Regions from separate parts of the Psychrobacter sp. APC 3279 genome, predicted to be linked through region 2. Evidence: riboswitches for the same ligand, from Rfam matches in the RefSeq annotation. Region 2 holds a riboswitch; the other holds the start of a gene.
What was found. Region 2 has a riboswitch for thiamine pyrophosphate ahead of thiC (phosphomethylpyrimidine synthase ThiC). Riboswitches for the same ligand answer to the same signal wherever they lie in the genome.
Positions count from the first base shown of each region.

Region 1: linked by a shared signal. The riboswitch ahead of QL898_RS04445 (ABC transporter substrate-binding protein) and the one ahead of thiC (phosphomethylpyrimidine synthase ThiC) in region 2 are both predicted to bind thiamine pyrophosphate.

Region 1 covers NZ_JASDCR010000006.1:78,575-95,512, reverse strand. Annotated here, with positions in the region: gene QL898_RS04480 (YbjQ family protein) at 1-79, shown strand, start outside; gene QL898_RS04475 (heavy metal-binding domain-containing protein) at 158-664, shown strand; gene QL898_RS04470 (bile acid:sodium symporter family protein) at 971-1,894, shown strand; gene QL898_RS04465 (formate/nitrite transporter family protein) at 2,130-3,272, opposite strand; gene QL898_RS04460 (valine--tRNA ligase) at 3,531-6,464, shown strand; gene QL898_RS04455 (RelA/SpoT domain-containing protein) at 6,735-7,799, shown strand; gene QL898_RS04450 (VWA domain-containing protein) at 7,834-9,132, shown strand; gene QL898_RS04445 (ABC transporter substrate-binding protein) at 9,242-10,138, opposite strand; TPP riboswitch at 10,290-10,406, opposite strand; gene QL898_RS04440 (hypothetical protein) at 10,367-10,528, shown strand; gene QL898_RS04435 (YbaN family protein) at 10,828-11,250, shown strand; gene QL898_RS04430 (cold-shock protein) at 11,494-11,703, shown strand; gene QL898_RS04425 (YeiH family putative sulfate export transporter) at 11,946-13,070, opposite strand; gene QL898_RS04420 (LysR substrate-binding domain-containing protein) at 13,291-14,226, shown strand; gene QL898_RS04415 (universal stress protein) at 14,344-14,805, opposite strand; gene QL898_RS04410 (universal stress protein) at 14,905-15,366, opposite strand; gene QL898_RS04405 (insulinase family protein) at 15,659-16,938, shown strand, end outside.
Region 2 covers NZ_JASDCR010000009.1:75,820-92,757, reverse strand. Annotated here, with positions in the region: gene hemC (hydroxymethylbilane synthase) at 1-244, opposite strand, end outside; gene QL898_RS06455 (LytTR family DNA-binding domain-containing protein) at 473-1,210, opposite strand; gene QL898_RS06450 (histidine kinase) at 1,552-2,586, opposite strand; gene argH (argininosuccinate lyase) at 2,817-4,190, shown strand; gene QL898_RS06440 (oxidative damage protection protein) at 4,506-4,796, shown strand; gene phoU (phosphate signaling complex protein PhoU) at 4,893-5,675, opposite strand; gene pstB (phosphate ABC transporter ATP-binding protein PstB) at 5,795-6,553, opposite strand; gene pstA (phosphate ABC transporter permease PstA) at 6,804-7,709, opposite strand; gene pstC (phosphate ABC transporter permease subunit PstC) at 7,771-8,724, opposite strand; gene pstS (phosphate ABC transporter substrate-binding protein PstS) at 8,933-10,099, opposite strand; TPP riboswitch at 10,415-10,559, shown strand; gene thiC (phosphomethylpyrimidine synthase ThiC) at 10,808-12,922, shown strand; gene QL898_RS06405 (fructose bisphosphate aldolase) at 13,047-13,937, opposite strand; gene QL898_RS06400 (EamA/RhaT family transporter) at 14,114-14,962, opposite strand; gene QL898_RS06395 (ABC transporter ATP-binding protein) at 15,332-16,938, shown strand, end outside.

The DNA of each region.
Region 1 (16,938 bases), on a different contig from region 2:
CAACCATTCTAATCAAAATGTGAGTACTCAGACCCAAGTCGCACCCGATGATTTACCGCGTTTCAACCCTTTTGGTTAATCCTACAATACTAAAAACTACAATACCAAATCCTATAATGCTAAAAGCACCGATGCTTTTTATGATGAGAAACGTGCTATGAATGACTCACTCACGCAAGTGCTCATCAACTATGGGCCGTTTGTCTTCTTATTCGCGGCTGGCTGGTTCTTTGGGTCACGCCATGAGCGTCAGCATTTGGCACAGCTAACAGTAGCAGAGCAAGCATTGGGCGATATCACTGTCTCAAGCGAACGTCTATACCGTCCCAAGTTAGCAGCGGGTAGTGAAGGCGAGCTGGTACTTGGTAGTGTCGTCATCGCTCAAGATTATTTCAAAATGATTATCGCTCGCGTATTAAGTGTCTTTGGCAAAAACTTAACCACCTATGAGACTTTGCTAGATCGTGCACGCCGCGAAGCCATCGTTCGTATGCGGACTGAGGCAAAAGCCAAAGGCTACACGCATATCTACGGGTTACGTCTTGAGGTAACCAATGTCAACCAATTAGGCAGTATGGTCGAAGCCATCGCCTACGGTACGGCAGTGATTAGTATTGACCATATTAAACCTACATCTGCTATAAATCATAAAATCCCCGCTTAAATCATTTCTACGTTATTTTCAAGTGTAAAAACCTATAATTGACTGACGAGTAGTCAGAAAAATCAAAACCATACACTTTTACAACGATATACTGAATTTTACCGTTCCGTTATTATCTCGGTTCGTAATAACCAGTTTTATCAAAAATTGTCGGTTTAAAAAACACGACTGTATGGAAAAGTATCATATAAAGAGCTGACAACGTCGGTGGCTTTTACCCAAGATATCAGCAGGATTGGCTGATTGAGCATGACGAGGTTGTCATAAACCTGCCCATGTAAGGGCTCTATCTACAAGGATGTAGTTATGGAAGGTGTTGAGTTAGTCACGTTTATAAATGCAAAAGTCATTCCCATTAGTATCTTTTTGATTATGATGGGAATGGGATTGTCCTTAGTTACCAATGATTTTAAGAGAGTCGTCAAATACCCTAAAGCAGTCGCCATAGGCTTGACCAATCAGCTAATATTCTTACCGCTCGTAGGTTTTGCTTTGGCAACCTCCATGTCTCTCGCGCCAGAATATGCCGTTGGGGTTATGTTGCTGGTACTGTGTCCTGGTGGCACGACATCGAATCTATTTACCTATTTAGCCAAAGGTGACGTCGCACTTTCGGTCACCATGACCGCTATTGCCAGTGTCATTACCGTATTTACTATTCCTATCGTCCTTAGTTTTTCGCTCGTATACTTCATGGGTGCGGGTAGTGAGTTTCAGTTGCCAGTGGTCAAGACCATGATCAGCCTAATTGCTCTGACTATCTTACCCGTCAGTATTGGTATGTTGATCAAACGCTATGCGCCTAACGCGGCAGATAAGGGACAGGTGATGGTGTCTCGTTTTGGCGTGATATTCTTGAGCTTCTTGGTACTTTTCTTAAGCTATGTGCAACGAGACATCATCGTTGAAGCGTTAATCGCTACTGGCCCTGTGGCATTGATATTGAACGTATCGACGATGGCGCTTGGTTATTACACCAGTAAATGGTTCGGTCTAAATCCTGCGCAAAGACGCTCGATTACTATGGAAGTCGGCCTACAAAACAGTACGCTTTCAATGTTTATGGCACTGACGCTATTGGCTAACTATAAGATGTCGATGACGCCAGCCATTTATACGCTAATCATGTTCTTGACCGCAGGTATCATGGTCAGAGTATTTACTGCCCAGCACAATAAAGCCAAAAGAACCGAGATAGAAAACAGTGTATTGGCAGCACGTAGAATGTAAGAGGTTTAAGATAATCGTAGTAACGCACTGTTGCGCCAGTTGAGACAATACTTGGCAAAAAAATCAACAGTGTATGGTGCAATAAATTAAGCCCATAACCCGCTTTGTATAATGAAGCGTGTTATGGGCTTTTGCGTTTAATGCTCGTTTTAACTCAAATCAGTTTAACTCAAATCAGTTTAACTCAAATCAGTTTAACTCAAATCAGTTTAACTCAAATCAGTTTAGCTCAAGTCTAAAATCTTCGTCTGTCCATTTTCGCTCTTGCCTCAGCGGCTTGTTCTTTCACTTTTTCAATTTCAAACAAGAACGTACGGTTTTTGAGTACCGCGACGAATACCACGCCGCCCACCGTATTACCCACCAATACCACGACTAAAAATACCAAGTAGCGCCAGAGACTGACGGTATTGCCATATAGTAATGCTGAAAATACCTCGATATTACCCACGATACTATGATGCAAGCCTAAAAATCCAATGCTACCAGTGATAAGCGTCACCAGTACGATACGGCTAAGTGTGTCCCGTGCAGAGGTCACCAGCCATGCAGCCACGCCCATCATCCAGCCTGCCAGCACAGCGCTGCCAAAGATAACCCACCACTCAAAACCTAGGATATGCTCGGCATAGACGTCGATAGCGTGGTCTGTAAACAGATGCATATGCAGTCCTAAACCAATCATTAATGCTGCAAAGATACAGCCGCCAACGATATTGCCAGCGATGACGATACCCCATAGCCGCAGGAGTTTATGTAGCGGCTCGATTTTATTTAAGACAGGCAAGCTCAAGAGGGAAGTCTGCTCCGTAAATAATAACGACTGACCAATCACCACGATAATAAAGCCGATCGGATACAGCAGTGACGACAGCACCATGGCATAGCGACTTGGTATCACGTCATTAAGTAGGGCAAACGCTGATAAAATCATAAAAAAGCTGATGCCAATCTCTAGACCAGCCGTCAAGGCACTGGTAAATAACGAGCCAAGTGAACGCTCAAAGGTTTCTTTTGCGTGGATAACTTGCTCGACTAAAATGCTGGCGTAGCTTTTCGCTTGGCTTAGATTGTCATCACTGGCGACCTTTTTAATGGTTTCTTTGTCTTCGTCGCTAATTTCTTCTGGCAGGTCGTCATTTTCTAAGTCTTCGGTGGCTTTAATAGGTTCGTCTGCGTCACTATCTGAAGTTTCGTTTGCATGACTGTCTGTAGTGTCGTCTGCGTCATTATCTACCTCAATGTTTTTAGAAGAATCGCTGTTTGCTTCTAGCGTATGATTATTTTTAGGCATAGGAGGGGTGGTGTTCACGCTCAGACGCTCGCTGTCTGATAGATTAGCCTGAGAATCATGGTCATGCTCGGTATCTTGGGACACGGTTGGCTCGCTGGTTATAGGCTAATGATTTTGTTGCATAAGTAATCTCTATTATATTTCCCATTCTTTTGATTGCTGTTGTTAATTGATTAACAATTTGAGTAATAAATCGCCTTCAGTCTTTATAAATTGCCTTACCATCTAACAAAATCTGCCTATCTGCGTTAAAATCACTCTATTCATTATTTTCCTAATTTTTATATTCTCTTTAATTCAATTAACTTTGATCACATTCAATCAATAAAAGATAATGCCATTATGAGTAACCACAACCTAACCGCCTCTATCCAAGCGGCACTAAATCAATTAGAAAACGCCTATAACCCTGCACAAGTCGAAGCAGGTATGTATCAAGGCTGGGAAGAAAGCGGTTATTTTCAGCCGACTTTTGACAAAGACGAGTCGTTCTCTATCGCGCTGCCACCGCCAAATGTCACAGGCTCGCTGCACATGGGACACGGTTTTAACAACGCTATTATGGATGCGCTCACCCGTTATCACCGCATGGATGGTGATAATACGCTGTGGCAACCAGGTACGGATCATGCCGGTATCGCAACCCAAATGGTTGTTGAGCGTCGTCTGGAAGCGCAAGGTATCAAGCGCCGTGATATGACGCGTGCAGACTTTATCGATAAAGTATGGGAATGGAAAGAAGAGTCGGGCGGTAATATCACTAGCCAGATTCGCCGTTTGGGTAGCTCGGTTGACTGGTCGCGTGAGCGCTTTACCATGGATGATGGTCTGTCCAATGCAGTAAAAGAAGTGTTCGTTCGTCTGTTTGACGATGGTTTGATCTATCGTGGTAAGCGTCTAGTCAACTGGGATCCTAAGTTCCAAACCGCGCTATCTGACCTAGAAGTAGAAAACCACGACGAAAAAGGTAGCTTGTGGCATTTTCGCTATCATTTCACAGATACAGACTTAACTACTCAAGATGGCAAAAACTATCTGGTCGTCGCCACCACACGTCCTGAGACATTACTCGGTGATACCGCTGTCGCCGTCAATCCGAGCGATGAGCGCTACGCACACTTGGTCGGAAAAACCATTACCTTGCCAATCACGGGTCGTGTCGTGCCTATCGTCGCTGATGATTATGTCGAAAAAGACTTCGGTACGGGTTGTGTCAAAATCACCCCAGCGCATGATTTTAACGATTATGAGTTAGGTCGTCGTCATAGCTTGCCATTGATTAATATTCTCGATGAGCGTGCTAATATTCTACCAGCGATGGAAGTCTATCCTGATCTGCAAACACGTGAGCCAGAGCTAGAGACTACACCGAGCGAGTATGCAGGACTTGAGCGTTTTGCTGCGCGTAAGTTCCTTGTAGAGCAAGCAGGCGAGCAGGGCTGGTTAGAAGATATCGAAGACTACGCACTAAAAGCCCCGCGTGCTGAGCGTGGCGGTACGATCGTTGAGCCGTGGCTAACCGATCAGTGGTATGTCGCGGTCAAAGAGCTTGCCAAGCCTGCGATTGACGCAGTAGAAGACGGCAGCATTGAGTTCGTCCCTGCGCAGTACAAAAACATGTATATGGCGTGGATGACCGATCTACAAGATTGGTGCATCAGCCGTCAGTTGTGGTGGGGACATCGTATCCCTGCATGGTATGACGATGCGACAGGTGAAATATATGTCGCCCGTGACGAAGCTGAAGTACGCACTAAATACAACCTAAGCGACGATGTAAAACTGCGCCAAGATAATGACGTGCTTGATACTTGGTTTAGCTCGGGTCTATGGACATTCAGTACGCTTGACTGGGCAGACGTCAACGCTGATCCACGCGTGATGGACACCTTTCACCCAACCAGCGTTCTCGTGACAGGTTTTGACATTATTTTCTTTTGGGTAGCGCGCATGATCATGATGACCATGCACTTCGTGAAAAACGAAGATGGCACGCCGCAAGTACCATTTAAGACCGTGTATGTTCATGGTCTGGTACGTGATGGCAATGGTCAAAAAATGTCAAAATCAAAAGGTAATGTCTTAGATCCGATCGATCTAATCGACGGTATTGAGCTAGAAGCGTTGGTCGAAAAACGCACTAGCAACATGATGAATCCAAAAGACGCAGCCAAGATTGAGAAGCAAACGCGTAAAGAGTTCCCAGAAGGCATCCCAGCGTATGGTACGGATGCACTGCGCTTTACCTTTACCTCACTAGCCAGTACTGGTCGCGATATCAACTTTGATCTAAAGCGTGTTGAGGGCTATCGTAACTTCTGTAATAAAATCTGGAACGCCAGCCGTTTTGTACTCATGAACTGTGTCGATGGCGAAGGCAGTGCTAAGCCTATCGACCAAACGGCGAATCCTGACGTATGGGAATTGCCAGAAAAATGGATCATGAGTCGTCTGAACTCTACCGTTGCCGATATCCATCAGCATTTTGCTCAGTATCGTCTCGATATGGTCAGCCAAGATATCTATGAGTTCATCTGGAATGAGTACTGTGATTGGTACGTTGAGCTTGCCAAAGCTAGCCTAAATGATGACTCAGTGTCTGATGAGCGTAAAGCACAAATCCGCTATGTGCTGCTGCACGTGCTAGAGACGGCGCTACGCTTTACTCATCCAATCATGCCGTATCTGACTGAGCAAATCTGGCAGACCATCGCGCCATTACTAGGTCGTAAAAACACCGACAGTATCGTGGTCGCTGACTATCCACAGACCGATGCCAGCCAAATCAGTGAGCAGGTTGAGGCGGATATGGCGTGGCTACAGGAGCTGATCGCTAGCGTCCGTAACATCCGTGGTGAGATGAAATTGGGCAACGCGGTACGTCTGCCAGTGCTACTACAAAATATCTCTGCTGATGAAGATGCGCGTCTGTCACGTATCAAAAACCAGTTCAAAGCGCTTGCCAAGGTCGAGAGCTTAGAGATTGTCAAAGAAGGTGATGAAGTACCACTGTCATCATCAAGTATGGTCGGTCAGCTACGTGTCCTCGTACCGATGAAAGGTCTGATCGATCCTACGGCTGAGCTGGCACGCTTAGGTAAGTCATATGATAAGTTGAAAGGTCAAGCCGAAGGCATCGCGCGTAAGCTTGGTAATGAAGGCTTTGTCAGTAAAGCACCTGTAGAAGTGGTCGATGCTGAGAAGGCGAAACTGGCTGAGCTAGAAGGGCAGTTGACGGCGATGACGGCGCAGATGGAAGAGTTGAAGGCATTGTAATGGGTGCTTAAGTACTTACAGTAATAAAAAACGCTGTCACAATTGTGATGGCGTTTTTTATTGGTTACTGGTTAGTTCTTTACTTCAGATTTCATCTATATGCTATTGATAAACATCTGTGTGTTATGATTCATCATACTGTATGTTTCTACGACTTTGTTATTTAAAACGAAGTCGGTAAATAACGTTTTCCGAAATCAGTGATAAATACAGCCTTCTGAGTATTTTTAAAATACAACAAGATTTATATCCGATAGTGAGTACCTTCGAATGAAGTCCAACACATACTACAACAACGTATATAAGCTTATATCTGAAGACTTTAATAACAGGCAGGCTCATGAAGTGATAAGAGAGTGGCGATCTCACAACATTTATACATTGGATATAGCTTCAAAACTATTAGAAAGAATTGTCAAAAGTCTAAATCTTAAGAATTGCTACATAGGTCAACGACTAAAAAGGCTAGTGTCAATAAAACAGAAATTAGTCAAAAGTAAAGGTATGAGACTTACAAAAATGCAGGATATTGTAGGTGTAAGACTTGTAGTCAATGATTTAAAAGAGCTAGCAAAGGTAGTTAAGTCATTGCAAGAAGGTAAAATTTTAGGTAAAAATATTTCTCTCGTTAGAGAGTTTAATTATATAAAAAAACCTAAAGAAGATGGGTATAGAAGCTACCATATAACTTTCGAAATAACGAATAACCATAAAGGTGTAGAGTACAAAAGATTATTTGAGTTACAAGTTAGGACGAAGTCACAGCATGCATGGTCTACTGTGGTAGAAACTATAGGGACCTATATGGGAGTAGATTTCAAAGGGGGCGATGGCGAAAAAGACTGGAAGAATTTTTTTAAGGAATCTTCTTATATATTTTCATGGTTTGAGAAGTTTGAAAGTGGTCGTAAGCACCTTACTATAGATGACGCAGAAGAAGTGATTAGAGGCTCTATAAGGCTTAAAGAGATAATGCTAGAGTTGAAAATAACAGAACTACTAGCGCTCCTTAATAACATGACCTCCGATATAAGCTATAAGCTAAATGAAACTTCCAAGAACGACTATGCAATTATATTTATTGACTACATTAAAAAAGAAAGTGTAGTGAGAACTTATCCTAAAGCGGCATCTAAAACTGTTAATGACCTTTATATTAGATTAGAAGAAGAATTGAATTATACAGATCAAATTCAAGTCTTATTCGTTGAAATCACAAATTTAACTAACTTGAGAAAGGCTTTTCCGAACTTCTACATAGATGTATCTGAATTTATAAGCATTCTAAAAAGGTATTTTGATAGGCTAAATGATTACGCATCCAACTTGAGCTAAATTTCTAATCTCTCAAATAGATTAAAGGAACACCATGAACCATCTCACTGTCGGACAACGCGCGCCTTTGAGCAATCTTGCTATTGGCGATACCGCACCAATCACGCTTAAATTCACTCGTCAAAGCCCAATAGAGATGGATATCAGCTGCTTTGCCTTAGACGCAGCGGGCAAACTGATCAATGATGATTACATGGTGTTTTATAATCAGCCAACCTCTCCATGCGGGCAAATCAAGCTCACACATTACGAGTCGAAGCCAACGTCCTCTAGCAGCATCCAAGCCGAGTTTGAAGTTAACTTATCCAAACTGGCTGCGAATATAGACAGCTTATTTTTTGTGTTATCAGCCGACACCCCGCTGAATCAAATTCAATCATTAGAGATTGGCATTTGGCAGCAATCGCAAAAGGTACAGGCAGAATATCAAGCAGCAGACTTTGCACAGCAGCAAGCCAGTATGTTGATGCAGCTCTATCGTAAGGGTGGCGTTTGGCGAGTATCTAACGTCGCGCAAGGCTTTAATGGTGGACTTGCCGCCATCGTGCAGCATTTCGGTGGTGACGTAGAAGAGGGCAGCCCACAAGTACTCGAGCCGACCGCCACGCCAGTGCAAGCAAAACCGTCGTTAGAAAAGGTTATGCTAGACAAAGCGCCAAAACTGGTCAATCTGGCCAAAAAAGCCACGATATCACTCGAGAAACGCCAATTGCAGCAATTAACCGCAAAAGTAGCACTGGTGTTAGATGCCTCAGGATCAATGAATAGACAGTACAAAAAAGGCCGCGTGCAAGAGGTAGTCAACCGCTTATTGCCATTGGCAGTGAGCTTCGATGACGACCAAGCACTAGACTGCTGGGCGTTTGCCCGAGATCCGCAGTATTTGGGCGAGATTGGACTGAGCAACTATGACGGTTTTATCAATAATGCTCATGGTGGCTGGCGCAAATGGGCACTTGGCCCGCGCATCAACAATGAAGCAGAAGTCATGAAAGCCGTGAAGGAGTTTTATCAAAAGGACGGCTTGGATGTGCCCGTATACGTGCTATTTATCAGTGATGGCGGGGTGAATGACAATCGCGGTATCACCAGAGTCATGACGGAAGCCGCGAAACTGCCGATATTTTGGCAATTTGTGGGCTTAGGTGGTCGTGGTTATGGCATCCTCAAAAAACTAGACGATATGACAGGGCGCGTGATTGATAATTGCGACTTTTTTGAACTCGATGATTTGGATGATATCAGCGAAGAAGCCTTGTATGAAAACATGCTAGAAGAGTTCCCAATGTGGCTAAAAGAAGCCAAGCAACTAGGCATAGTCAATTCACTATAAAAGTATTACTGCGCTAACCTCACTATTCGATTACAGCTAAATAAAAAACTGCCACAGCAAATACGATGGCGGTTTTTTATTATTCAAAATATTGTAACTTATAAAATGCTTACAGTGCCCAAAGCGACTGATATTGCTCATCAGTCAAGGTTACGATATCGATTTCGGCTAGCATCTCACGCAGTTCTTGCCATTTATCTGCATCAGGCTTGATCGGTGTAATCAGTCTGCCTAGCGTGTTGTCAATGATGGCATCCATCAGCACATCGGCTTCGGTTTTACTATAGTCGTAATACATATGGTGAGCAATTTCTGAATCATTTTTGCACAGTTCTGTCATTTGGTTGGTCACTTGGATAAAGGCATCTATCGCGTCTTTTTTCGCGCTATAGATCTCATCCGTTGTCAGAATCTCTAACGCCGAAAAATTCGGATAGGGCGACAGGTGCTGATCGATAAATTCAAAGTCCAACCCTTCATGAGTCGCTTCAACGCCCTCAAAGTTATAAAAGCATAGCCATGCACCATCTAGGCCTGGGTCTTCTTGCAGGTTTTTTATATGATAAAAGTCTTTTTGCACAAAAGTCACATTATCACGGCTAATACTAAAGCCATTTTTTTTGGCATAGCGCGCTAATATCTCAAAGCCAATACGATTGGTTTTTTCCTCAGCGGCCGGGGTGCAGATGCGGATAGGTTGATTGTCTTTTAATTTATCCATGCTAGCGCGTTGCATCAATATGCCGCCATCGGTCTCAAAAAAGCAGCCCAGCGCGCGCAGGTTGGGCGCGTAATGCTCAAACAGATGGATAGGCTCATTGACATGCAGATCGATACTTTGGTTCTGTAATTCCGCAAAACCATCATAATGGTCATCTGGCTCGATAATGGTGATATCAAGCCCTGCTTTCTCATATGCGCCCGTGGTCATACCAGCGATAAAGGGCAGGTGATCAGGGTTCAAAAACCATTCGAGAGTGAGGGTAAGTTTGGTGGTCGGCTGCATTGTTGTTTCCTTTTTGAGTATGGGAAACAATCAGACTGATACTATTGAGGTAAAACAAGAAAGGCCAAATAAGAAAGGTAAGGTCTCAATACTAGAGGTGCGTTCATAACAGGACATCCTCTATAGACTGCTCTTATTTGTAGACCTATTAAGGCGTGTCACGCTTGTTTCCTACGTCAGTGCTAACTGCTTCAGGTTCACGGGTGTGTCTCAGCGATGATGTGGGCTGTGTGTACAGCGTTAAATCAAAGCACCCCGACAAGATTGATTGGTATTGCATTATTTTTGATCAGTACTGCTAATGAATCAGTACTGCGAATGGCTATTATCGATAGCTACTGCGTCATCATAGACGACTTACAAGATGGGATGCAAGCGTATCGGGAATGACGATGGCAAGTGATGACTGATGTTCGTTAACCGCTCTTTATAACAGTTCTCATTTGTGACGGCTTTTTATAAGCGCTTTCAATCGACGTGTTAATAAATGAGTGCAGTATTTATCATTGGTACTTACCCAATTACTAACCAAACATACCTATCAATAGCAAAAACCTTATATAAATAGTCTTGTGCGCAGACGGGCGATATTGCATGATTAGCCTTCTATGCCACCGCTTATATAATAGGCGCTACTTTAAACAACTGACATTTGGCATAACTGACAACTTACACGATCGACAACTTATATGACCGATAATAAAAAAGCGTTCTATTACCGACCCAAGACAGATCAATCCAACAGCCCAATGCTGCGTTGGACCTTTGTGACGCTTGGTTGGCTGTTTTTTATCTTAGGTATTATCGGTATATTGTTGCCAGTGATGCCCACCGCGCCCTTTATCTTGCTAGCAGCAGGCTGCTGGGCACGCAGTTCTCGACGCTTTCATTTTTGGCTGATTAATCATAAATACTTTGGTAAATTCGTCCGTGATTGGGAGGAGAATCATGCCGTTCCGCTTTATGCCAAGTGTTTAGCGACGGTTATGATGGCAGCATCAACAATTATGTTATTTTATCGTTTGCCTGCCGATATGATGTGGATGGCATGGGCGGTAGCCGCTGTCTGTAGTGGGGTAGCGATATATTTGTTCCGTTTACCAAATGCCTAAATCCGTTGCAATTTGCGCCAAAATCAGTCAATAAACGGCTCTGGTTACACGAAACATGAGATAAGACTTGCGATACTGGGATGTACCCCTTATAATACGCCCAAGCTTAAGAGCAGTTCTGCACCAAATCATTACCTCGTAGTATTAGTTATAATCCTTCGTTTTAATATTTATCGTTCAGTAGCTATTTGCAAGCGTTACCGGTCACTAGACCATTAATAAATTTAAAAGTAGGATTATACTATGTCAGACGTTCAAAAAGGTACAGTTAAGTGGTTCAACGAAGCTAAAGGCTTTGGTTTCATCGCTCCAGAAACTGGCGCAGACGTTTTTGCTCATTACAGCGAAATCACTGGTTCAGGTTTCAAAACTTTGGCTGAAGGCCAAGAAGTTGAGTTCACTGTAACTCAAGGCCAAAAAGGCCCACAAGCACATAACATCGTTGCTATCTAATTTGTCTTTATAGACAGATAGATGAATAGATGTAAAAAAGCGAACCTTCGGGTTCGTTTTTTTTCGTCTGCGATTTAATATTTAAGATATGAGTACTTAAGCGAGTAGAAGTCTTATTTGAAAGGTTTTAACTAACCATATTAGACCAAATGAAAGATGCAAAAAGGCCTCCGACTATAGATAGTTGGAGGCCTTTTATATTGTGCAATGACATCAGCAGTTAAGAGTGAACATTTAGCTTATTATATAAAGCTAATACCGATATTAATCAGACCACCGCCCAGTATCAACCAACCAAACATAATAGCACCCAAGATAAGCGGTCTAACGCCAGCTTGCTTGATCGCACTTAGATGGGTGGTCAGACCTAGTGCAAACATAGCCATCGTCAGTAGTACATCATCTAGCATCACCATATTGCGTACGATACTCTCAGACATTGGCACCCATGTATGTATCAACACAATACCGATAAAGATAAACGCGAACCATGGTACTTTCACTTGTTTGACGCGGGTCATAAAGGACGCTACATCGCCCTTATTACTCTCGTCTTCCATAGCGGTATTATCTACAGTACGATCTTTGGTTAGCGCAAACGATAACACAAGCAGGAAAGGCGCGAGCATCATAACGCGTATCATCTTGGTCACGACCGCGGTATCACCAATCTCAGTATTGATTGCATTGCCCGCGACCACGACTTGCGCCACCTCATGGACGGTTGAGCCAGTGTACATGCCATATTGTTGGGCGCTCAGCCAAGGCTGTAACCAGCCAAGATGATAGAGAAAAGGATATAGCAGCATCGCGATAGTGCCAAAAACCACTACGGTTGCCACGGCGATAGTGACTTTATAAGCTTGCGCGTTGACGACTGGCTCTGCAGCAATGACGGCAGCAGCACCGCAAATACTTGCCCCTGAGCCAATCAAAATGACCGTTTCTTTATCGACTTTTAACCATCTAGTACCTAACCAATAGGTCAGCAAAAAGGTTGATGTCAGTACCAGTGCATCAGTCATAATCGCTGGCATACCCACGCTGGCAACTTGTGTCATGGTTAGCTTAAACCCGTAAAACATAATCGCAAGTCGCAATATCTGACCTTTGGCAAAGCAAACGCCGCCGTTTAAACGTTCAGTGAATTTGGGATAGATGGTATTGCCTAATATCATGCCTAGCAATATCGCTAGCGTCAAAGACGACAAGCCGACGATACGTCCGTTTGACCAGATATCCAAACTGCTGTCCAACCATAAGCAAAACACACTACCAATCAGAACGACTACCAATCCCGCCAAGTGACGGTGATTAGGGGTGTAGTTATGAACGGAGTTGCTGACTGCTTGGACGAATGTGTGCATGACGCGGCATCCTATTACTTATATTAAGATAAGCATAAGCTTATGAATAGACAGTATATGCCCGCTACATTTACAATAAAAACAGATTAATAAGATATAAATTATCGATTTTTTAGGTTAAAGTTTATGATAGAAGTCGATATACCGCGCATAAGCATCAAAAAAGACAAACGTCACGAATAAAACAGCGCAAAAACTGGCATAAGGCAATATCAATATCATGAAAAAATCAGTGCAGACAGTGCCAAAGATTACGCTTAAGCAGCTTGCTGTTTTTGTCAGCATTTATCAGACAGGTAGCACCAGTCGCGCCAGTGAGGAGCTACACTTATCACAATCAGCAGTCAGCAGCGCGCTGACAGAGTTAGAGTCTAGACTACAGATGCCGCTATTTGAGCGTGTCGGTCGCAGGCTTAATCAACACCCTAATGCTCATCCTATTTATATACAAGCACAGGCTATCTTGGGGCAGTCGCTGACGCTTGAGCATTATCATCAGTATCAAGCAGGGCAGATTCATATCGGTGCTAGTACCACTATTGGTAATTACGTGCTGCCATCTTTGCTTGGTAAGCTGTATGAGGCGCTGCCCGATGCCAATGTCGATATGTATATTGCTAATACGCAAGAGGTGGTGAGCGAGGTTGAGCAACTAAATATCGATATCGCGCTGGTAGAAGGAATGCCGCGTCCGGTAGATATGAAAGTTATTGAGCAGCACAAATGGCGTACTGATACGCTAGTGATATTTGCCAAGCGTGATAGCAAGTGGCTAAAGAATGTGGCTACCTATAGCCAAGATGAGGACTGCTATCAGCTGAGTATTAATCATCTAGCGCAGTTGCCGCTACTGGTGCGTGAGGCAGGGTCAGGCACACGGCAAATTATCGATGAGCAATTGCTTAAGTATCTACCTAATGCAGAAGTGGTAAAGGCGATACATCAGTCTGAGGCCATCAAGCACATGGTGAGTGCAGATATTGGTCTTGGTTGTCTATCACAGCATGTAATTGAGACGGAATTGGCGACAGGGGAGCTAGTACAGGTAAATGTAGCGGGAATTGATCTATCGCGTACATGGTGGCTAGTCTGGCATAAAGCCCGTCACCAAAGTCCGATTTGGCAAACCTTTATAGATATTATCCAACAGGGTTAAGCGATGAGTCTGGATGAACCTAAAATCTATCAGCCATAAAAAAGCGCAGCGTCAAAAGTTACGCTGCGCTTTTTTTGAGAGATTCTTTAGATAATATAAGACAATCAAAGCATATTGTTATGCTGAAACAGGCTTGTCCAGTCTCACTACAAAGCTATCGCAAGGTACATTGGGCAAGATATTATCCGCAGTTGCCCCACTGATCCATGCAGCTATACCCGTACGCTTATGACGACCGATGACCAATAGATCGACATCGTGTTTATGGCAGTAGCTGACGATACCTTCACTGCTAGAAATGGCAGTGGTGACTTCCGACGTTGCTGCATTTAGCTGATTGCGTTCAAGGAATTGTGCCAGCTTTGCACGCGCTTCTTGGCAGCGTTCATCATCAATCTCATCGTATAGGCTAGAGGCAGGCACCAGCTCATAGCCGAAGCCAACCATGGTGTCTTTGACAATATGCAAAACAGATAGCTTAGAGCCTGGACGGTTTTCGACGATGCGCTTGGCCTTTTGTGCGACTATATCTGCATCAGAGAGTAAGTCGGTGACCAGTAAAATATGTTCGTAACTCATAGCGTCTTCCTCATATCAGATAGTATTTACTATAGCACTACTCTAGGGCGCTGTTAAGTAAAGCTTGTCGTCTTTAGCAGCGGATTGGAGCAATGCCAATTATTCCAAGACAGGCTGATCAAGCTTCACCACTAAGCTATCGCAAGGGGTATTTGGCAAGATACTATCGGCAGTGGCTCCTACCAACCAAGCCGCAATACCATGGCGCTCATGGCGTCCAATGATAAGTAAGTCGACGTCTTTTTCACGGCAGTAATTAATGATACCTTTACTATTAGAGATGGCAGCGGTGACCTCAGAGTTGATTGCTTCCAGCTCGTTACGTGCCAAAAATTGCGCTAATTTCGCCCGTGCTTCTTGCCACTTTTCACTATCGACATCACCCGAGAGGCTAGAGGCAGGCACAAGCTCATAACCGAAGCGCACCATGTCATCCTTGACTATATGCAATACGGACAGTCTGGCTTCAGGAGAGCCTGCGAGAATACGTTTGGCTTTTAGCGCCACTTTGTCCGCATCAGACAGCAAGTCAGTAACCAGTAAAACGTGTTGGTAGCTCATAAGATACTCCTAGTTAGTCATTAACTTTATAGTAGCAGTGCAAATCACCTTTGTTAAGCGATAAATCCATAATAAAATTGTGGATATTTATAAATTTGTAACTTTAAGGCATTACTCGTTAAAGTTGATAGCCACGTAGATTATGTAATGGATTATTGCATGACTGCTGCCTTGACTTATCCATGTTGCAGCCCCACTAATAGCGCTAAGCCAACGATTTTTTAGCCAATTTATTACTCTATTTTCCCTGACAGTCAGGGCACTATACGCATGATAAGCGATAAGGATAACTATGACGGACACGCCATTTACTGCTGATTTAACCTTGCATCCAGCATTTGAGCTGATTGAGCATCGCCATATTGAGGCGCTATCGATGGATGTGCTGATCAGTCAGCATGTAAAAACAGGAGCGATGCATTATCATCTGGCACACCCAAGTGATGAAAATGCGTTTTTGGTCGGCTTTCGCACCCAGCCGATGGATTCAAAAGGCGAGGCGCATATCTTAGAGCACGTGGCATTATGTGGCTCGAACAAGTTCCCAGTACGTGATCCGTTCTTTTCAATGATTAAACGTTCGCTCAATACCTTTATGAATGCGATGACCGCCGCTGATTGGACGGCCTATCCGTATGCGACGCAAAATAAAAACGACTATTTTAACTTGCTCGCTGTCTATCTAGACGCGTCGTTTTTCCCGAATATCCATCCGCTCGATTTTGCCCAAGAAGGCATCCGCGTCGAGCTTGATGAAAATGATAAGCCGCAGTTTAAAGGTATCGTTTTTAATGAGATGAAAGGCGCGATGAGTGGCGAGATTGATCAGCTATATCATACGGTAGCTCATCATCTGTTCCCAACGACAACCTATCATTATAATTCAGGCGGCGATCCTGCCGATATTCCTGACTTGACGCACACTGAGTTGACCGAGTTTCATCAGAGTCATTATCATCCGTCAAACAGTGTCATTATGAGCTTCGGTAATATCCCTGTTGCTGAAACGCAAGCGAAGATACACGAAGATGCTTTGATTCAATTTGAAGCAGGCAAGAAGCATGTATCGCGTCCAGAGCAACGTTTGTCTGCACCAATCAGTGCGGTTGATACTTATACTGCTGACGAAGCCGGCCCAGATCAAACGCATCATGTGGTTGCTTGGTTATTGCCATCGATTACCGATCCTAAGCAGCGCTTAGCATTACGTCTGTTAGAAGGCGTATTGATTGAGCATGCAGGTTCGCCATTGCGTGCTTATCTTGATAGTCATCCACTGGGTAAAGCGCCAAGTCCGCTATTGGGTCTTGATGATAGTCATTATGAAATGGTCTTTTATACGGGTCTGCGCGGCTCCAACCCTGAACATGCCGAAGCGGTCGAGCAGGGTATTATTGACTTGCTGACCGAAGTAGCCAATTCACCAGTCGACGACGAGACAATCGAAACCATTCTGCATCAGATTGAGATTGATCAGCGTCATATCGGTGGCGACAGCATTCCTTATGGTCTAAACCTTATGCTAGAGGGCTTTAGTACCGCCATTCATGATGGCAACCCTATCGACGTTTG
Region 2 (16,938 bases):
CGGCTTGCTTATCATACAGCGCTTGCTCAAGCTCTTTTACAAACAATCCTTTGCCACCGATTTTGGCCAAAGGTGTATCCAAAATCTTGTCACCCTTAGTGACAATTTTTAGTAAGTTAATCGTCAGATTAGGATACAGCGCCAATAAACGATCACGAATATGCTCAGCCTGCCACAAGGCTAAAGGACTTTGACGTGTAGCGATATTTAAAGTAGTCAAAACAGGTTGCTGCGGATTGCTCATAAAGGACCTCAATAAGTTCGATACTAATACTATAATGGCTTTAGTCCCTATATCAGTACTGTTCACCTTTGTACTGAATAATATCGATATTACTCGATAGGGCAGATTTGCCAAAGCATAGGCGACTCAAATGATTAATAGTAGATGCTGACGCAAAAAAATACCCCTATTTAAGCATAAATAAGGGTTTGATGATATGGAATGATTGGTCGCTATCAGGACAGCCTATTACATGCTTTGGATTTTATCACGTAGGGCAGGTAAGTGGCGACGACTGACCGCTAGCGTCTCATCAATACCTTTAAATCGTATCTGATACTGGCCTGCATCCAAAGTTTCTAAAAAGTCCAAATAACTAAGGTTGATGATGGCATTGCGATGTACTCGGAACAGACGATCATCAAACTCTTGCTCTAACTCTTTTAGCGTTTCATCAATCAATACCATGCCATCTTTGTGACGCACTTTGACGTATTTTTGATCTGCTGCAAAATAGTAGATATCTTTTAGCTTAATCAGTTCAACACCGCGATGCGTACGAGCAGCGATATGTTCACGTATCGGACGTGCTGTCGGGTCTTCAAGCTTGCGAATTTCATTTAGTTGAGCAGCATTTAGGTTCTTTGCTTTGTTTAATGCCTCTAGTAGCTCATCTTTGTTTGCAGGTTTCAACAAGTAGCCAATTGCATTGGCTTTTAACGCTGCGATCGCATAATGGTCGTATGCCGTCACAAATATAATCGCTGGTGGATGCTCAAGTTTGGCAAGCTCTTGAGCACAGCGCACTCCGTCCATCTCAGGCATTCGGATATCTAATAATATGATATCTGGCTGCTGGGTTTTTACAGCGACGATGGCTTCTGCACCTGTTGTGGCCTGAGCAACTACCTCATGGCCTGACTCTTGTACAATTCTCACCAAGCGCTCACGCGCTAAGGGCTCATCATCACAAACTACGATACGCATGCAAACTCCCATCCAAGGACATACTTAATATTTGTTTCAATAGCATTACAGCTATATTAGCACTCATTATCAATCACGTAGAATCTAAAGTCTAAATTATTTAATAAAATTCTGACAAAAACTACCAGTTTTTATAGCGGACAATATACTCCTGCTATCGGTAGATTTTATATGGTGTAATTGTGTTTCACGGCAGTTATGATATTACTGATTCGTAATCATTATTTATCAAACACAAATATCAAACACGGAATATGATACCTATACATGGTGATGCAATAAGTATGCCACATAGGTTTTTAAGCATTGAAAAAGAGAGGAAATTAATAAATAACAGCAGGTTATAAACCCACGTCTTGTAAAGGATAGTCGATGATAGTGATAATTTGAGTACTGGCTACCGAGCTTTGGATATCAGCACTTTGTCCAAAATGGGCGCGCAAACGATCAGCTTGAATATAGAAATTCATATGTTGGCGCAAGTCGTGGTTGATGATCAATGTCTTTTTGGGAAGTGCAACATCAATCATAATTTTGACTCGATGTTGTTCCCACGTGACTTCGATATTGATGCATATAGTTTCTGTGGTCATCTCTACCACATTGAGCAGTATTTTTTCTAGCACGCTTTGTAGCGTCAGCGCAGTGATAACCATGTCATACATGATATCTTCTTCAGGTAACTTCCAATTGACTTCGAGCTTGTCTGCTAAACGACTAGATTCGATTGCCAAATAATGCTCACAAAGATCAACTTCTTCTTCAAAGCTAATCTCGCGTGTACCACTAAAACTAGCGCGGAATAATGCAGAGACATGTTGTAATAAGTCAGCAGCTTTTGGCGGGTTTGATTCAATTAGTGATATAAGTGTGTTGATCGTGTTGAAGAAAAAATGCGGGGCGGTACGAGCTTTAATCAAATCATTTTGCGCGGTCAACTTATACTCAAAAGATACCTTGAGCGCATTCAGTTCACGATGGCTACGCAAAAAATACAATAAGAACACAGCGGTAAAACCGCCAGTAAGTACTGTATTGAACATCAAATTAATAACAAAAGCTTGACGGTTGTACTCCATCCACCCTAGATTGATCATGACCAAAACCACCAACACCATAGAGACCGTGGCGGAAAACATCATGAGCATGACAATACGCACACTCACACTAGGAATGCTCGCGTTTTTGAAGACAGGACGCAAATAATCGACCAAATATAGTGCGGGAATAACCGTCAGTGCATTTTGTATCACGCGAGAAAAAAGCTTGATAATAAAATCAGACCAGCCTGATAGACCATGGCGCTCAATCACCGTCAAAAACAATGACCAAAAAAAGATATATGTCAGCCACTGCCAAGGCCTCATGATTTCCATGAGTTTAGGAATAAAAAACTCTAAGCGTGTAGCTAGTAAGGCAACCTCATCATTTGCTATACTCGAGTTCTTATTCTTTTGACTTGTCTTGTACCGATATGAACGCCAATTCTTCAAAACCTAGTAATCCTGAATCAAGTAAAAGTTCATCTGACTCTGATTTTAGCACAGATGTTCCTACAACAAGTACCACAACGCAGACTGCGCCTGCTAGTAGCCAAGGCCAACAAATGTGGGGCGGGCGCTTCAGTGAAGCGACAGATAGCTTCGTTGCCGCCTTTACTGCCTCTGTAGGCTTTGACCAACGCTTTGCTCGTCACGATATTCAAGGCTCGATTGCGCATGCAACGATGCTAAAAGAATGTAACATTTTAACTGCTGATGAAGTTGCCACCATTATCGATGGCCTGCAGCAAGTATTGCGTGAGATTGAAGCGGGTGAGTTTAACTGGTCGATCGCCCTTGAAGACGTGCATATGAACGTCGAGTCACGTTTGACTGACATCATAGGTGCCGTTGGTAAAAAGCTACATACTGGACGTAGCCGTAATGATCAGGTAGCCACAGACATTCGCCTATGGTTGCGCGAAGAGACTGATAATATCATTGAGTTATTAGTACGTTTGCAAAGTGGTTTACTTGATTTGGCTGAGCAACATACTGATACTATCATGCCAGGCTTTACTCATTTGCAAACAGCACAGCCTGTTAGCTTTGGGCATCACGTGATGGCATGGTTTGAGATGTTGTATCGCGATACTGAGCGTCTTGTCGATGCACGCCGCCGTATCAACCAGATGCCACTTGGTAGTGCAGCGCTTGCTGGTACAACTTTCCCAATCGATCGTACCATCACTGCTGAATTGCTAGGTTTTGAAGGTATTTGCCAAAACTCACTTGATGCTGTTTCAGACCGCGACTTTGCGATTGAGTTCACTTCAGCAGCATCGATCCTGATGATGCATATGTCACGCATGAGCGAAGAGATTATTCTTTGGATGTCAGCACAATTTAATTTCGTGCAGATACCAGATCGCTTCTGTACGGGCTCATCGATCATGCCGCAAAAGAAAAATCCTGACGTACCTGAGTTGGTACGCGGCAAAGCGGCACGTGTCTTTGGTCAGTTGATGACTTTGCTTAGCCTAATGAAGAGCCAGCCGCTCGCCTACAACAAAGACAATCAAGAAGACAAAGAACCTTTATTTGATTGTGTCGATACGTTGACAGGTTCATTATTAGCATTTGCTGATATGCTACCAAACATCACACCAAACAAAGAAAGCATGCGTGCCGCTACGATGAAAGGCTATGCAACTGCGACTGACTTGGCAGATTACCTAGTACGTCAAGGCGTGGCATTCCGTGACGCGCATGAAGTCGTTGGTAATGCTGTTGCTTTGGGCATCAAAGAAGGTGTTGATCTAAGTGATTTGTCATTGGCACAGCTACAGCAATTTAGCGATGCCATCGGTGAAGATGTCTTCGACTATCTAACGCTAGAAGGCTCATTAGCAGCTCGTGACCATTTAGGTGGCACTGCGCCAAACCAAGTCAAGCAAGCAGTGGTCAATGGACGTGCTCGCTTAAAAGCTTTTGCCTAATCAGTACTTTTGAATAAAAGCTAACCTGCTAATATAAATTTAACACCCGCTATCTATGCGGGTGTTTTTATTTGTCCTATGACCTTTACCGGTTTAGCCAATGTCATTATCAAAATATCACTAGCTTTGAAAACCTAAATAAAAAGGTCAAACGTAGATAGTAATTGTCATGTACCAACTACCAAAGACTTTTAACAAATGGATAGAGGCTTGAAGATATACATTAGTACCCTTTGCTAAATCTACCAAGACCGTTATCATAGACTCATATGATATTTGATTTAACCACTTAATATAATGAATAAGGAATGCCTTATGACTGAGACTTTTAACCCTCAAGCAAATACTGTGTTTTGTCGTAAATATAAACAAGATTTACCAAAGATGCCGCATCCACCCTTCCCTAATAAAAAAGGTCAAGAGTTGCAAGAGACCGTATCTGAAAAGGCGTGGAAAGAATGGCTTGAGCATCAAACTATGCTCATTAATGAGAATCATCTAAGCATGATGGACCCTGCTGCCAAAAAATTCTTGACCGAGCAGCGTGATAAGTTTTTAGATAATGAAGACTACGAACGCGCGCAAGGTTGGACGCCTGAAAGTTAATCGTTTTGATTTGATAATTTTGGTTTAATAGCCATAAAAAAACGCGCTTACTATAGCGCGTTTTTTATTGTAAGGTAAAAATTATAATCCTTCTTATCAGCCTTCATCACTATCTGACGTTTCAAGCTCACTGGCTGGCAATGTGCTTACTTGACGAGCGGCTAAGCGATCATTGGCCTCTTGTACTGCTTTTTCGACCATTGAGTAGTCAGAGTGACGCACGTCTTGGCCACTGATATAGTTGATGACAAGTTCGGCAACGTTTTGAGCATGATCGCCAATACGCTCAAGCGAACGTAAAATCCACATGATATTGATGACTTTTGAGACTTGTCTAGAGTCTTCCATAATATAAGTCATCAGTGCTCGAATGGCCGTTTGGTATTCACTATTGACCACACTGTCGTTACGCATGACTTCAAACGCCAATTCAGCATTTGATTGGCTAAACGCTTCTAGCGAATTGTTAAGCATCACCCGTACTTGATTACTCAAATGCTGTACTTCAGCATAACCGTAAGAGGATTTGCCTTGGGCAGCTATCTTGCTGGCCATTCGCGCAATTTTTACCGCTTCATCGCCGATACGTTCTAAATCGACCACGCCTTTACTGATAGACATGACCAAACGCAAATCTCCGGCTGCAGGCTGGCGTTTTGCCACTAATAGCAGGATATGCTCATCAAGCTCTACTTCCATTCGATTGATATCGAAGTCCATATCGATGACTTCTTGCGCCAGTGACTCATCTTTGTCGATGAGCGCGTGAATGGCTTTGGCTACTTGGTTCGCAGCACTGTCACCCATATATAAGAACAAGCGGATGGCTTCATCAAGATCTTGGTCAAAACTTTTGGAGATATGCTTATCACTTTGCATAAGAGGTATTCCCTAGAATCTATATTTTAATAGCGCGGTGTGCTTGTGAAGTTAGAAAGTCGGCTTATAACATGCTAATCAGCGTTGTCTGCTTGTACCGATTCCAATCTCAATCAATGTTAGCCATAACGACCTGTAATATAGTCTTCGGTCGCGGTCTGGGCAGGTTTGGTAAATATCTGATCGGTCTCACCCATCTCAATCATATCGCCTAGATACATATAGACCGTATAATCAGATACGCGTGCTGCTTGCTGCATATTGTGAGTGACGATAGCGATGGTGTAGTCGTTTTTCAGATCTTCGATCAAATCTTCGATAGCACCCGTCGAAATAGGATCCAGGGCTGATGTCGGTTCATCAAGCAACAGCACTTCAGGCTTAGTCGCGACACTACGTGCGATACATAGACGCTGCTGCTGACCACCTGATAACGACAGTCCTGATGCTTTTAGCTTGTCTTTAACTTCTGGCCATAGCGCTGATTTTTTCAGTGCCCACTCGACACGATGATCTAGCTCGTCTTTGCTTAATTTTTCATACAGTCGTACGCCAAAGGCGACATTGTCATAGATTGACATTGGGAACGGCGTTGGCTTCTGAAAGACCATGCCAACTTGTGCACGCAGTAAGTTCACATCGATATCTTTACCCAAGATGTTTTTGCCATCTAAATTGATATTGCCCTCTGCGCGCATACCTGGATATAGATCGTACATGCGGTTGAAGGTACGCAGTAGCGTAGACTTACCACAACCTGAAGGACCAATAAAAGCGGTCACTTTTTTATCAGCGATATCGATATTGATGTTTTTTAATGCCTGAAAATCATCGTAATAGAAGTTTAGATCTCGAACTTCCATTTTTGCAGCAGGCATATTCTTAGGAATATCTTGAATCGTTTGTTTATTAAAATCAGCAGTGTTTGGTTGCTGAGCTTGGGCGCTAGTAGACATGGGTCTATTTAATAGGCTGCCTGTTGCCGTATTAAAGTTGTCAGCAGTCGTGTTCGTACGGACGTTGCTTAGGACATCATTCATAATATTTCAACCTAGCTCAATTAATTTCATATAAGTTTAAGTAAATGCTTAGCGTGTAGCGTACTACGGTCTGGTCTGCTCTCAACCCTTATTTGGGTTGACCTCTACCACCGATAAATCTTGCCAAAATATTCAACACTAGGACAGACGCAGTGATAAGCAATGCTGCCGCCCAAGCCAATGTATGCCAGTTGTCATAAGGACTCATCGCAAACTGGTAAATGGTATTGGGTAAGTTAGCAATAGGCTGACCCATATCTGTACTGAAGTATTGATTGTTAAGTGCGGTAAATAGTAACGGTGCTGTCTCACCAGTGATTCGAGCAAAAGCCAATAGCACACCTGTGGTCAGTCCCGCGCGCGCAGCTTTCACAGTGACCTGAGTGACCAGTTTCCATTTAGGAGTCCCTAGCGCATAGGCCGCTTCGCGTAGGCTATTAGGTACCAAGTTCAGCATGTTTTCTGTCGTACGTACGACCACTGGAATAACAATCAATGCCAATGCCAACGCGCCTGCCCAACCAGAGAAACTTTGACCTTTTACCATCAGTGCATAGATAAATAGACCGATGACAATCGATGGCGCTGATAATAGAATATCATTCAAAAAGCGAGTGACTTTGCCCAGCATACTGCCTTTAGAAAACTCAGATAAGTAAATACCTGTCATAAGACCAATAGGGGCACCGATAAACAAGCCTGAAAACGCCAACATGACCGAACCAACGATAGCATTGCGTAAGCCGCCTGCACTCATCGGCGGCGGCGTATCAGCAGTAAAGATTGGTAGCTGCACCATGCCTTGGAAGCCTTCAACAAACAAAGTCACCAAAATCCATGACAACCAAAATAAGCCAAAAACCATCGCTGACATGGCAAAACCTAGACCTAACTTGTTGGTCAAACGACGCTTGTTATAAAGGCTTTGATTGTAGCGGGTAGCGCCGTTTGGCTGAGTAGGTAGTGGTGCATTGATCGCATTGTTAGCAGGCATAATATTTATTTCCCATATCTTTTATCAATATCTATCAAGGTTCAATAAATCGGTAACAGACTTATCGGTTACCTGCTTTGTGATCCATGCGCATGAGCATCAGTTTTGCTAAAGACAGCACAATGAAGGTGATGACAAATAAGATTAAGCCTAGATGTAGTAGAGACGCAAGATGTAGCTCACTAGACGCTTCAGCAAACTCATTGGCCAAGGCCGAGGTAATCGTCACACCCGAAGTAAATAGGCTTGGACTGATATTAAACGCATTACCAATCAAGAAAGTAACTGCCATCGTCTCACCCAATGCTCGACCAAGACCCAAAATTACACCACCAACGACACCAGCTTTGGTATAAGGCAGGATAATTTTGAACATGACTTCCCAAGTCGTCGCACCCATGCCATATGCTGACTCTTTCAGTAAGTCTGGTACGACAGAGAAAACATCACGCATGGTGGCAGCGATGAACGGTATGATCATAATGGCAAGTACTAGGGAGGCGGTAAACATACCCAGTCCCATAGGCGCACCTGCAAACAGTTTACCGACAATAGGCAAAGGCCCGACGTGCTCAATGAACCATGGCTGAATGTGATCACCAAAGAATGGCGCAAATACGAACAGTCCCCACATGCCATAAATAATAGATGGGATACCAGCCAACAACTCAATGGCAATACCAAGTGGTTTTTTGAGGAACTTAGGGCACATCTCGGTTAAAAATATCGCAATACCGAAACTGACTGGAACCGCGATAACAATAGCGATAAATGACGTGACTAAGGTACCGTAAATAGGCGCTAATGCCCCGTATTCATTGGCGACTGTATCCCAGTTATTGCTGGTATAAAATCCCAAACCAAACTCTTGAATACTCGGCCATGCTCCAACAATTAGAGACACCAAAATGCCCCCTAAAGATAGGAGGACGAGTATGGCAAACGCTTTGGTAGAGTTGACAAATAAAGCGTCGTAACGTTTTTGTTTAGCCAGTTGGGACCTTAAGTCTGTCATAAGTGTCTCAGCATTGAATGGGATGAATCGAAATATTAAAAGATGTATATCAGGTCTTAACACAACAAACTTAAACGGTATGAGTAAGCATATTTATCGAGATGTATTCATCAAATTTGCTGTGTTAAAACCTCTCAAACAACTACCGGAGAATAGTTATTCGAGAGGATAACTTGTCAGTTGCTAAATAGTATTTAGCAGAAACAAATTACTGAGCTGGCTTGTAGACAGGCTGTCCATCGCTACCTTTTACTTCGTTCCACTTCTCTTTGAACAAGGCCACTGCCGTGTCAGAGAATGGTACGTAGTCTAGTTCCATGGCGCTGTCATCACCTTGGGTATAAGCCCAGTCAAAGAAGTTCAACACGCCAGCGACTTGCTGAGGATTTTCTGGTTGCTTATGTACCAAGATAAAGGTCGCAGCAGCGATAGGCCATGCTTGGTCAGTTTCAGAGTTGGTGATGACTTTATAAAAGCCTTCTTGTTGTGACCAGTCGATATCACCTGCTGCAGCAAACGTCTCAGCAGATGGCTGTACGATGTTACCAGCTGCGTTTTTCAGCGCAGTATGTGACATCTTATTTTGCTTAGCGTAAGCATACTCAACATAGCCGATAGAGTTTTTCATGCGGTTTACGTAGCTTGAAACGCCTTCGTTACCTTTACCACCTGCACCAGTAGCAGAAGTCGGCCATTTGACGGTTTTATCAACGCCAACAGTGTCTTTCCAGTCTGGTGAAACCTTGGCAAGATAGTCAGTGAAGTTAAACGTCGTACCTGAACCGTCTGAGCGGAATACTGTTGTGATTGCGGCATCTGGCAAGGTCAAATCTGGGTTCATCGCCTTAATCGCAGGGTCATTCCAGTTACTGATTTTACCCAAATAGATATCAGCCAGCGTTGTGCCGTCTAGCTTCAGTGCACCAGGCTCCACACCGTCGATATTGACGATTGGGACAACACCACCGATGACTGTTGGGAACTGAATCAAACCTGCTTCGTCTAACTCTTCAGGCGTCATCGGTGCATCAGAAGCACCAAAATCTACTGTTTTTGACTGGATTTGTTTGATACCACCAGATGAACCAATCGACTGATAGTTGACTTGGCCGCCGGTCGCAGCATTGTAGTCATATGACCATTTCGCATAGATAGGCTGCGGGAACGACGCACCTGCACCTGTGATATTCATAGCGATATTTTCAGCAGATTTAAAATCTGACGTAGCAGAAGATGCTGTCTGAGAGGTTGTTTCAGCTGTTGTCACAGCGCTACTGCTAGTATCAGCAGTTGGCTCCGTCGTATCTGTTGACTTATTACACGCCGTAAGCATTAATGTACAACTGACGGCCACTGCTAATAACGAATAACGCATGTAGGACTCCTGAAGTTTAACAACGGTATAAAAAAGCATTGTTTGTGATATGCGTGTTATCTTGCCAAATCTTTATGACAGTTTAATGACAACTTCTAGAATCCTTCATTCGCTTTACATAATATTTGAATAATTTATCTACAGTCCAACAGTGATTTGCCTACAGCCTAATAATACTAAGCATCCTCATCTATTAACACTCAGAAAAATTATTCACGAAAATATTGAACCGTGTGTTTGACGCAGAATATTTGTATCCAAATACTATTAGCCGTTGGTACAGAATTTTGTTAGTATGAAGGCTGATTTACAACACTGACAGACTCGGGGTGCGGTGTATTTTTGGCTCACTTTATTAAACTTGCTTTATTAAAGTAGTCGCCTTGATACATTCGCTGAGAGATCACCCGCCGAACCTGATGCGGTTAGTACCGACGCAGGGAAGTCTTAAGCACTTTGTTATTTATGACAAAGGGCGCGTAGAAATACATTTTTATCGTCACTACTGTCTTAATATGCGTGATGCATAGCCAGATAAGAAGAGAGGATATAAAGCTGCGCCCAATATTTGATGACCACCATGCGCGACGATATTTTTTGGTCGAAGTTGTGGGTTCATAATATAAATTTGTCTAAATGATGGATGCCTACCCCCGCAGATACTGGCGGTGTTGATTTTATTCAAAAACCAACACGCTAGGACAGCATATGACTACTGCAGACACCACCTCAATTGCACCGAAAGCCCAAACGCATAACCCAGCCGACAACTCAACGCTTGCTTCAAATGCTGCTGACACGACCAACGTCAAAGCAGATAAAAAAGCAGATGCGCTAAAAACCCCTGCTCACCGTGCCGCAAGTGATGCCCGTTTCGAAGAAGATGCGCGCGACTTGCACCGTATCTTACCTGCCTCACGAAAAGTCTATATCGAAGGCTCAAGACCTGACATCCAAGTACCGATGCGTGAAATCAGCTTGGCTGATACACCTGTTGGCGGTACTGGAGATAAAGATGGTGAGCATAATCCGCCGTTTTATGTGTATGACACCTCAGGTGTATATACCGACCCTAATGTCGATATCGACCTCACACGTGGATTGCCAAAACTGCGTGAGAACTGGATCGCAGAACGCAATGATACAGAGCAGTTAAGCGGCCTATCCAGCTCATACGGACAAGCACGTGCCCGCGATATCAGCACTGCCAATCTTAGATTTGCTCATATTGATAAACCGCGTCGCGCCAAAGCAGGACAGAACGTCACGCAAATGTACTACGCGCGCCGTGGCATCATCACGCCTGAGATGGAATATATCGCCATACGCGAAACGCAAAAGCAGCATGAACTGACCGATATGCGTCAACACGATGGCGAGAGCTTCGGTGCCAATACGCCTCAAATCATTACTCCTGAATTTGTCCGTGATGAAGTAGCGGCTGGACGCGCTATTATCCCAAACAACATCAACCACCCTGAATCTGAGCCGATGATCATCGGGCGCAATTTCTTGGTGAAAATCAATGCCAATATCGGTAACTCAGCGCTGGGTTCGTCTATCGATGAAGAAGTGTCCAAAATGACGTGGGCCACGCGTTGGGGGGCGGATACCATTATGGATCTATCAACGGGCAATCATATTCATGAAACACGTGAATGGCTAATCCGTAACTCTCCTGTACCGATTGGTACGGTACCGATTTATCAAGCACTAGAAAAAGTCGATGGCGTCGCTGAAGACCTTACGTGGGAGATATTCCGTGATACGTTGATCGAGCAAGCAGAGCAAGGCGTAGATTACTTTACTATTCACGCCGGCGTACTATTACGCTATGTACCGCTTACCGCAAAACGTCTGACAGGTATCGTCTCACGCGGCGGCTCTATCATGGCGCAGTGGTGTCTTGCCCATCACAAAGAAAGCTTTTTATACACGCATTTCGAAGACATCTGCGAGATTATGAAACAGTACGATGTAGCATTTAGTCTAGGTGATGGCCTACGTCCTGGTTGCTTGCAAGATGCCAATGATGAAGCGCAGTTCGGTGAACTACGTACGCTTGGTGAATTGACCAAAGTCGCATGGGAGCATGATGTACAGGTGATGATCGAAGGCCCTGGACACGTGGCGATGAACCGGATCAAAGAAAACATGGACTTGCAGCTTGAGCTATGTGCTGACGCGCCTTTCTATACTTTAGGGCCATTAACCACAGATATCGCCCCAGGCTATGACCACATCACTAGCGCCATCGGAGCTGCCATGATTGGATGGTTTGGTACAGCGATGCTGTGCTATGTCACGCCAAAAGAACACTTAGGCCTACCAAACAAAAAAGACGTCAAAGACGGCATTATTACTTATAAAATCGCTGCGCACGCTGCTGACCTTGCTAAAGGTCATCCAGGAGCGCAGGCACGTGACAATGCGCTATCTAAAGCACGTTTTGAATTCCGCTGGGATGATCAGTTCAATCTAGCGCTCGATCCTGATACTGCACGCGAATATCATGATGAGACGTTGCCAAAAGACGCACACAAATCGGCACACTTCTGCTCTATGTGCGGCCCTAAGTTTTGTTCAATGAAAATCACTCAAAACGTGCGTGAATATGCAGCAGGGCTGGATAAAGATGCCGCTAACCAAAAAGTAACGCCGCAAACAGGCGACTTAACCGATGCTGGTCACCTAATCAAAGAGGTAGATACAGAGCTCGTCGGACAAGTTGGTGAAGCCACTGCTGAGGAAATTCGCCAAGGCATGGCGGAGATGACTAAAAAATATAACAACGAAGGACGTCAGCTATATAAAGAGGTGTAGGGTCAATAACCGATACTTTTGAAATAAGAAAAGCCCTACTATTTAAGCATTTGCACACTTATCTAGTAGGGCTTTTTTTGGCTTATTTACTCATGATTTATGTACGAGTTTTTATTTACTACGTTTACACTTTCGACGCTTCATAGATCTCTTCAATTGAGGCATTAATGGTTTCAGCAAACTCGCTGTCGCTTTGTTGCTTACTCAAACCTTCGGTAAAGGCACGCGAGAAGCTCGCAATCATACCTGGGTTTTGTTTGAGCTTGGCACAAGCATCGCTACGACTATAGCCACCAGATAACGCCACAACTTTTAGCACTTTAGGATGGTCAATCAGCTCCTGATAAAACCTAGCCTCTTCTGGCAATGTTAGCTTGAGCATCACTTGATGTTCGTCATTCAAGCGTTCCAGATTGCGCAGGATATCTGTCTTCAACAGTAACTCGCACTCATGCTTTTGAGTGCTTTCAATATTTACCTCTGGCTCGACGATAGGCATCAGACCTTTTGAAATAATTTGCTTAGCCACATCAAACTGCTGCTGTACCATAAGCTCGATACCATCGACGTTTGGCTCATAGATGACTGAGCGCATTTTAGTACCAAATACAGGATAGTTCTTTGCTTTATCTAATAATAAATCTAGATTCGGAATCGGCTTCATAACTTGTACGCCGCTCATTTGCTCAGCCAGTCCTTTATCTACCTTTAAAAATGGTACGATATTTTTATCTTCCCATAGGTAATTAGCCGTCGACTTACCGTTGACTTCGCGCTCCATGGTGTCTTCAAACAAGATTGCACCAAGTACACGCTCACTATCAAAACAGTCACACGTCATGATACGAGCACGCATTTCATGAACCAAATCAAACATGGCTTCATCATTATCATAAGCATCACTGCTGACACCATAAGTCTCTAACGCTTTCGGTGTACTGCCACCACTCTGATCAAGAGCAGCAATAAAACCTGAACCATTTTTTATACGCTGTAATTGCTTATCGTATTCCATTGAGCCTGCATCCTATTTTTATTGGTTAAGTTAAATATCATAAACTAAGCTTTTTTATTCCATACAAGCCGTGTTATTTGTAGATAACCTTATCATAGGATGATTTGTATGCCTATATAGGATACGTGACAATATAGCCAAAAAATCATGAAACCAATACTTTTGGACAGTGTGCATTACGCCAAAAATAGCACCCCTACACAGCAGACTGCCAATACTAATCCTATTATATTGATACGGTTCAGCTGCTCTTTAAACACACCGACGCCAATCAATGTCGCTACGGCAATAACACCGACATTCATACCAGTAAAAACAATACTAGGCGAATCATGCAGCACTTGGTGTGCCCGTACATAGGCGTAGATATTGCCCATGTTTAATGCACCGAGCAGCAAGCCTGACATAAGTGCTTGTTTTTGCCAACGTACCCGTGTGACAAGTAAATAGATTAGAAGCAATACACCTGCTACCCCGAAGCTAACCAATAAAGTCAACGGAAAGGCCGCCCCTTGTTTGGCAACTTGTTTGAACAAAATATCAATAATGCCGTAGCCTGCCCATACCCCGAATAACCATAGTGGCGTATGCTTTGCTTGCCGAGTAATATCGTTATGCTGTGGCCGATAGACAAGCGCACCTAATGCCAAAAATCCTAACGCCAATCCAAGTATACGTGTACCAGTCAGCACCTCACCGAATAGCAAGAAAGCCGCTACGATAGGAATAATAAGTGATAAGCGCTGAGACGCGTCGGTTGCTACCATCCCCACCGCCTCAATGGCTCGTCCCAAAATGATAAATACGGCAGGCAATAGTACTCCAAGCGCGATGATGATGCCCCAAGCGCTATCAAGCGCATGAATGGTCCCGATATCAGGTTTTAGTAATACCCAGGTCAGTAAAAAAGCCACAGGATAGCCTGCTACGATGGTCTGACGAATATCTATATTTTTCTGGCGCAATATTTTTAAAAGCACTGAGACAGCGACGCTACATAGCACCGCTATTATTAAATACATCATTCACTGCTACCTTTTGAACTTCAATGTTGAGTTATTACTGTTCGTATATTTATAGAAACCATTAAATAAAATACCTGCTAATCAGCTGATTTTTGCAATAAAATCATACTTATAAAAGCAATATTTAAACCGTGAATAAGTTTGGATGTAGAATGTAACAAAATATATTTTCTACAGCAATCTATTTATTATGGTTATAACTGAAGCTTTCAAAACATAGCTATTCTTAAGCAAATTACAATTAGCATGCAGGTATGATTAGTAATTTTGCTAAAATAGCACCTAATCCCAATCACAAAAGTAAAGATTCTAGATAACGAGTCCTCTCGTTCATCTTGACGTACTGCTATTGATGTTTTATTACTGCCTATGAATGCTTTATTTCGCTTTTTTGAAAACCGCCTACCTGCCTTTCCAGACACACCCATGCCATTGCCATCACCTCGCGATGGTATGCTGAAGTTTTTGTGGGCATGTACCAATGGCCTACGCGGCTGGCTACTAATCTTTATGATTTTGTCCGCTGGTATCGGTATCTACGAGGCCATGCTGTTTGCTTGGATAGGTAATATCGTCGATTGGTTGGGCGTTTATACACCGCAAAACTTATGGGTAGAAAAAGGCGACATGTTGCTCATCATGCTCGCTGTCATGATAGTTAGCCCGTTGTGGATTGCCTTGTCATCGTTTATCCACTTCCAGACCTTGCAAGGTGTGTTTCCCATGCAGATGCGCTGGCGTTTTCATCAGCGCATGCTTGGGCAATCCATGCAGTTCTATCAGGATGAGTTTTCGGGACGTGTCTCAGCTAAGGTAATGCAGACAGCGCTAGCAGTACGCGATACTGTGATGACCGTCACCGATATGTTTATGTATGTCTCTGTCTACTTTATCACCTCAGGGGTGATTTTGTTTAATTTAGACAGCTTACTACTCATTCCTTTTGTCATTTGGCTGGTCTTAGTTGCTATCACCATTTGGTACTTTATCCCCAAACTCAAAGAGACAGCGATTGTGCAAGCAGATGCCCGTGCCTTGATGACAGGACGAATCACTGATGCTTATGCCAATATCATGACTGTAAAACTATTTAGCCATTCGCGTCGTGAGCTGGGCTATGCCAAAAATGCCATGGGGCAATTCTTAGGTACGGTACATGCGCAGATGCGCTGGGTCAGCTATTTAGAAGTATCGACCCATCTTATCAGTGTGATTTTGGTCAGTAGTACTGCAGGTATTGGATTGTACTTGTGGCAACAAGGCGCAGTTGGTGTTGGTGCCATTGCTGCTGCGACCGCTATGGCATTACGTCTAAATGGTTTGACGCGTTGGATTATGTGGCAGACAGCCAGTTTGTTTGAGAGTATCGGTACAGTTCAAGATGGTATGCGTACGTTATCAGCACCGCAGACAATCATTGATAAACCTGACGCGCCAGCCCTAGCCGTCACGGACGGTCGCATCGTGTTCGACCATGTTGACTTCAGTTATGAGAATGACGATGAAGACAATGGTCAAACTAGCGAGCCTACTGATAGTACCAGCATCGCTAAGCGCGCTCCTAACTCATATATCAAGCTGTTAGACAACTTCCACCTAGATATTAAGCCGGGTGAAAAGATTGGTCTGGTTGGGCGTTCAGGTGCTGGCAAATCGACCTTGGTCAATCTGTTACTGCGTTTCTTTGATGTTGATAGCGGTAAGATTCTGATTGATGGTCAAGCTATTGATGCGGTTACGCAGGAATCGTTGCGCCAACAGATTGGTATGGTGACTCAAGATACGTCATTGCTACATCGTACTGTACGTGAAAACATCGCCTATGGTCGTCCTGATGCTACTGACGAAGAGATTATGGTCGCTGCCAAACAAGCTCAGGCATGGGATTTCATCAAAGATCTGTACGATGATAAAGGCAATACAGGACTTGATACCCAAGTGGGTGAACGCGGAGTCAAACTATCTGGCGGTCAACG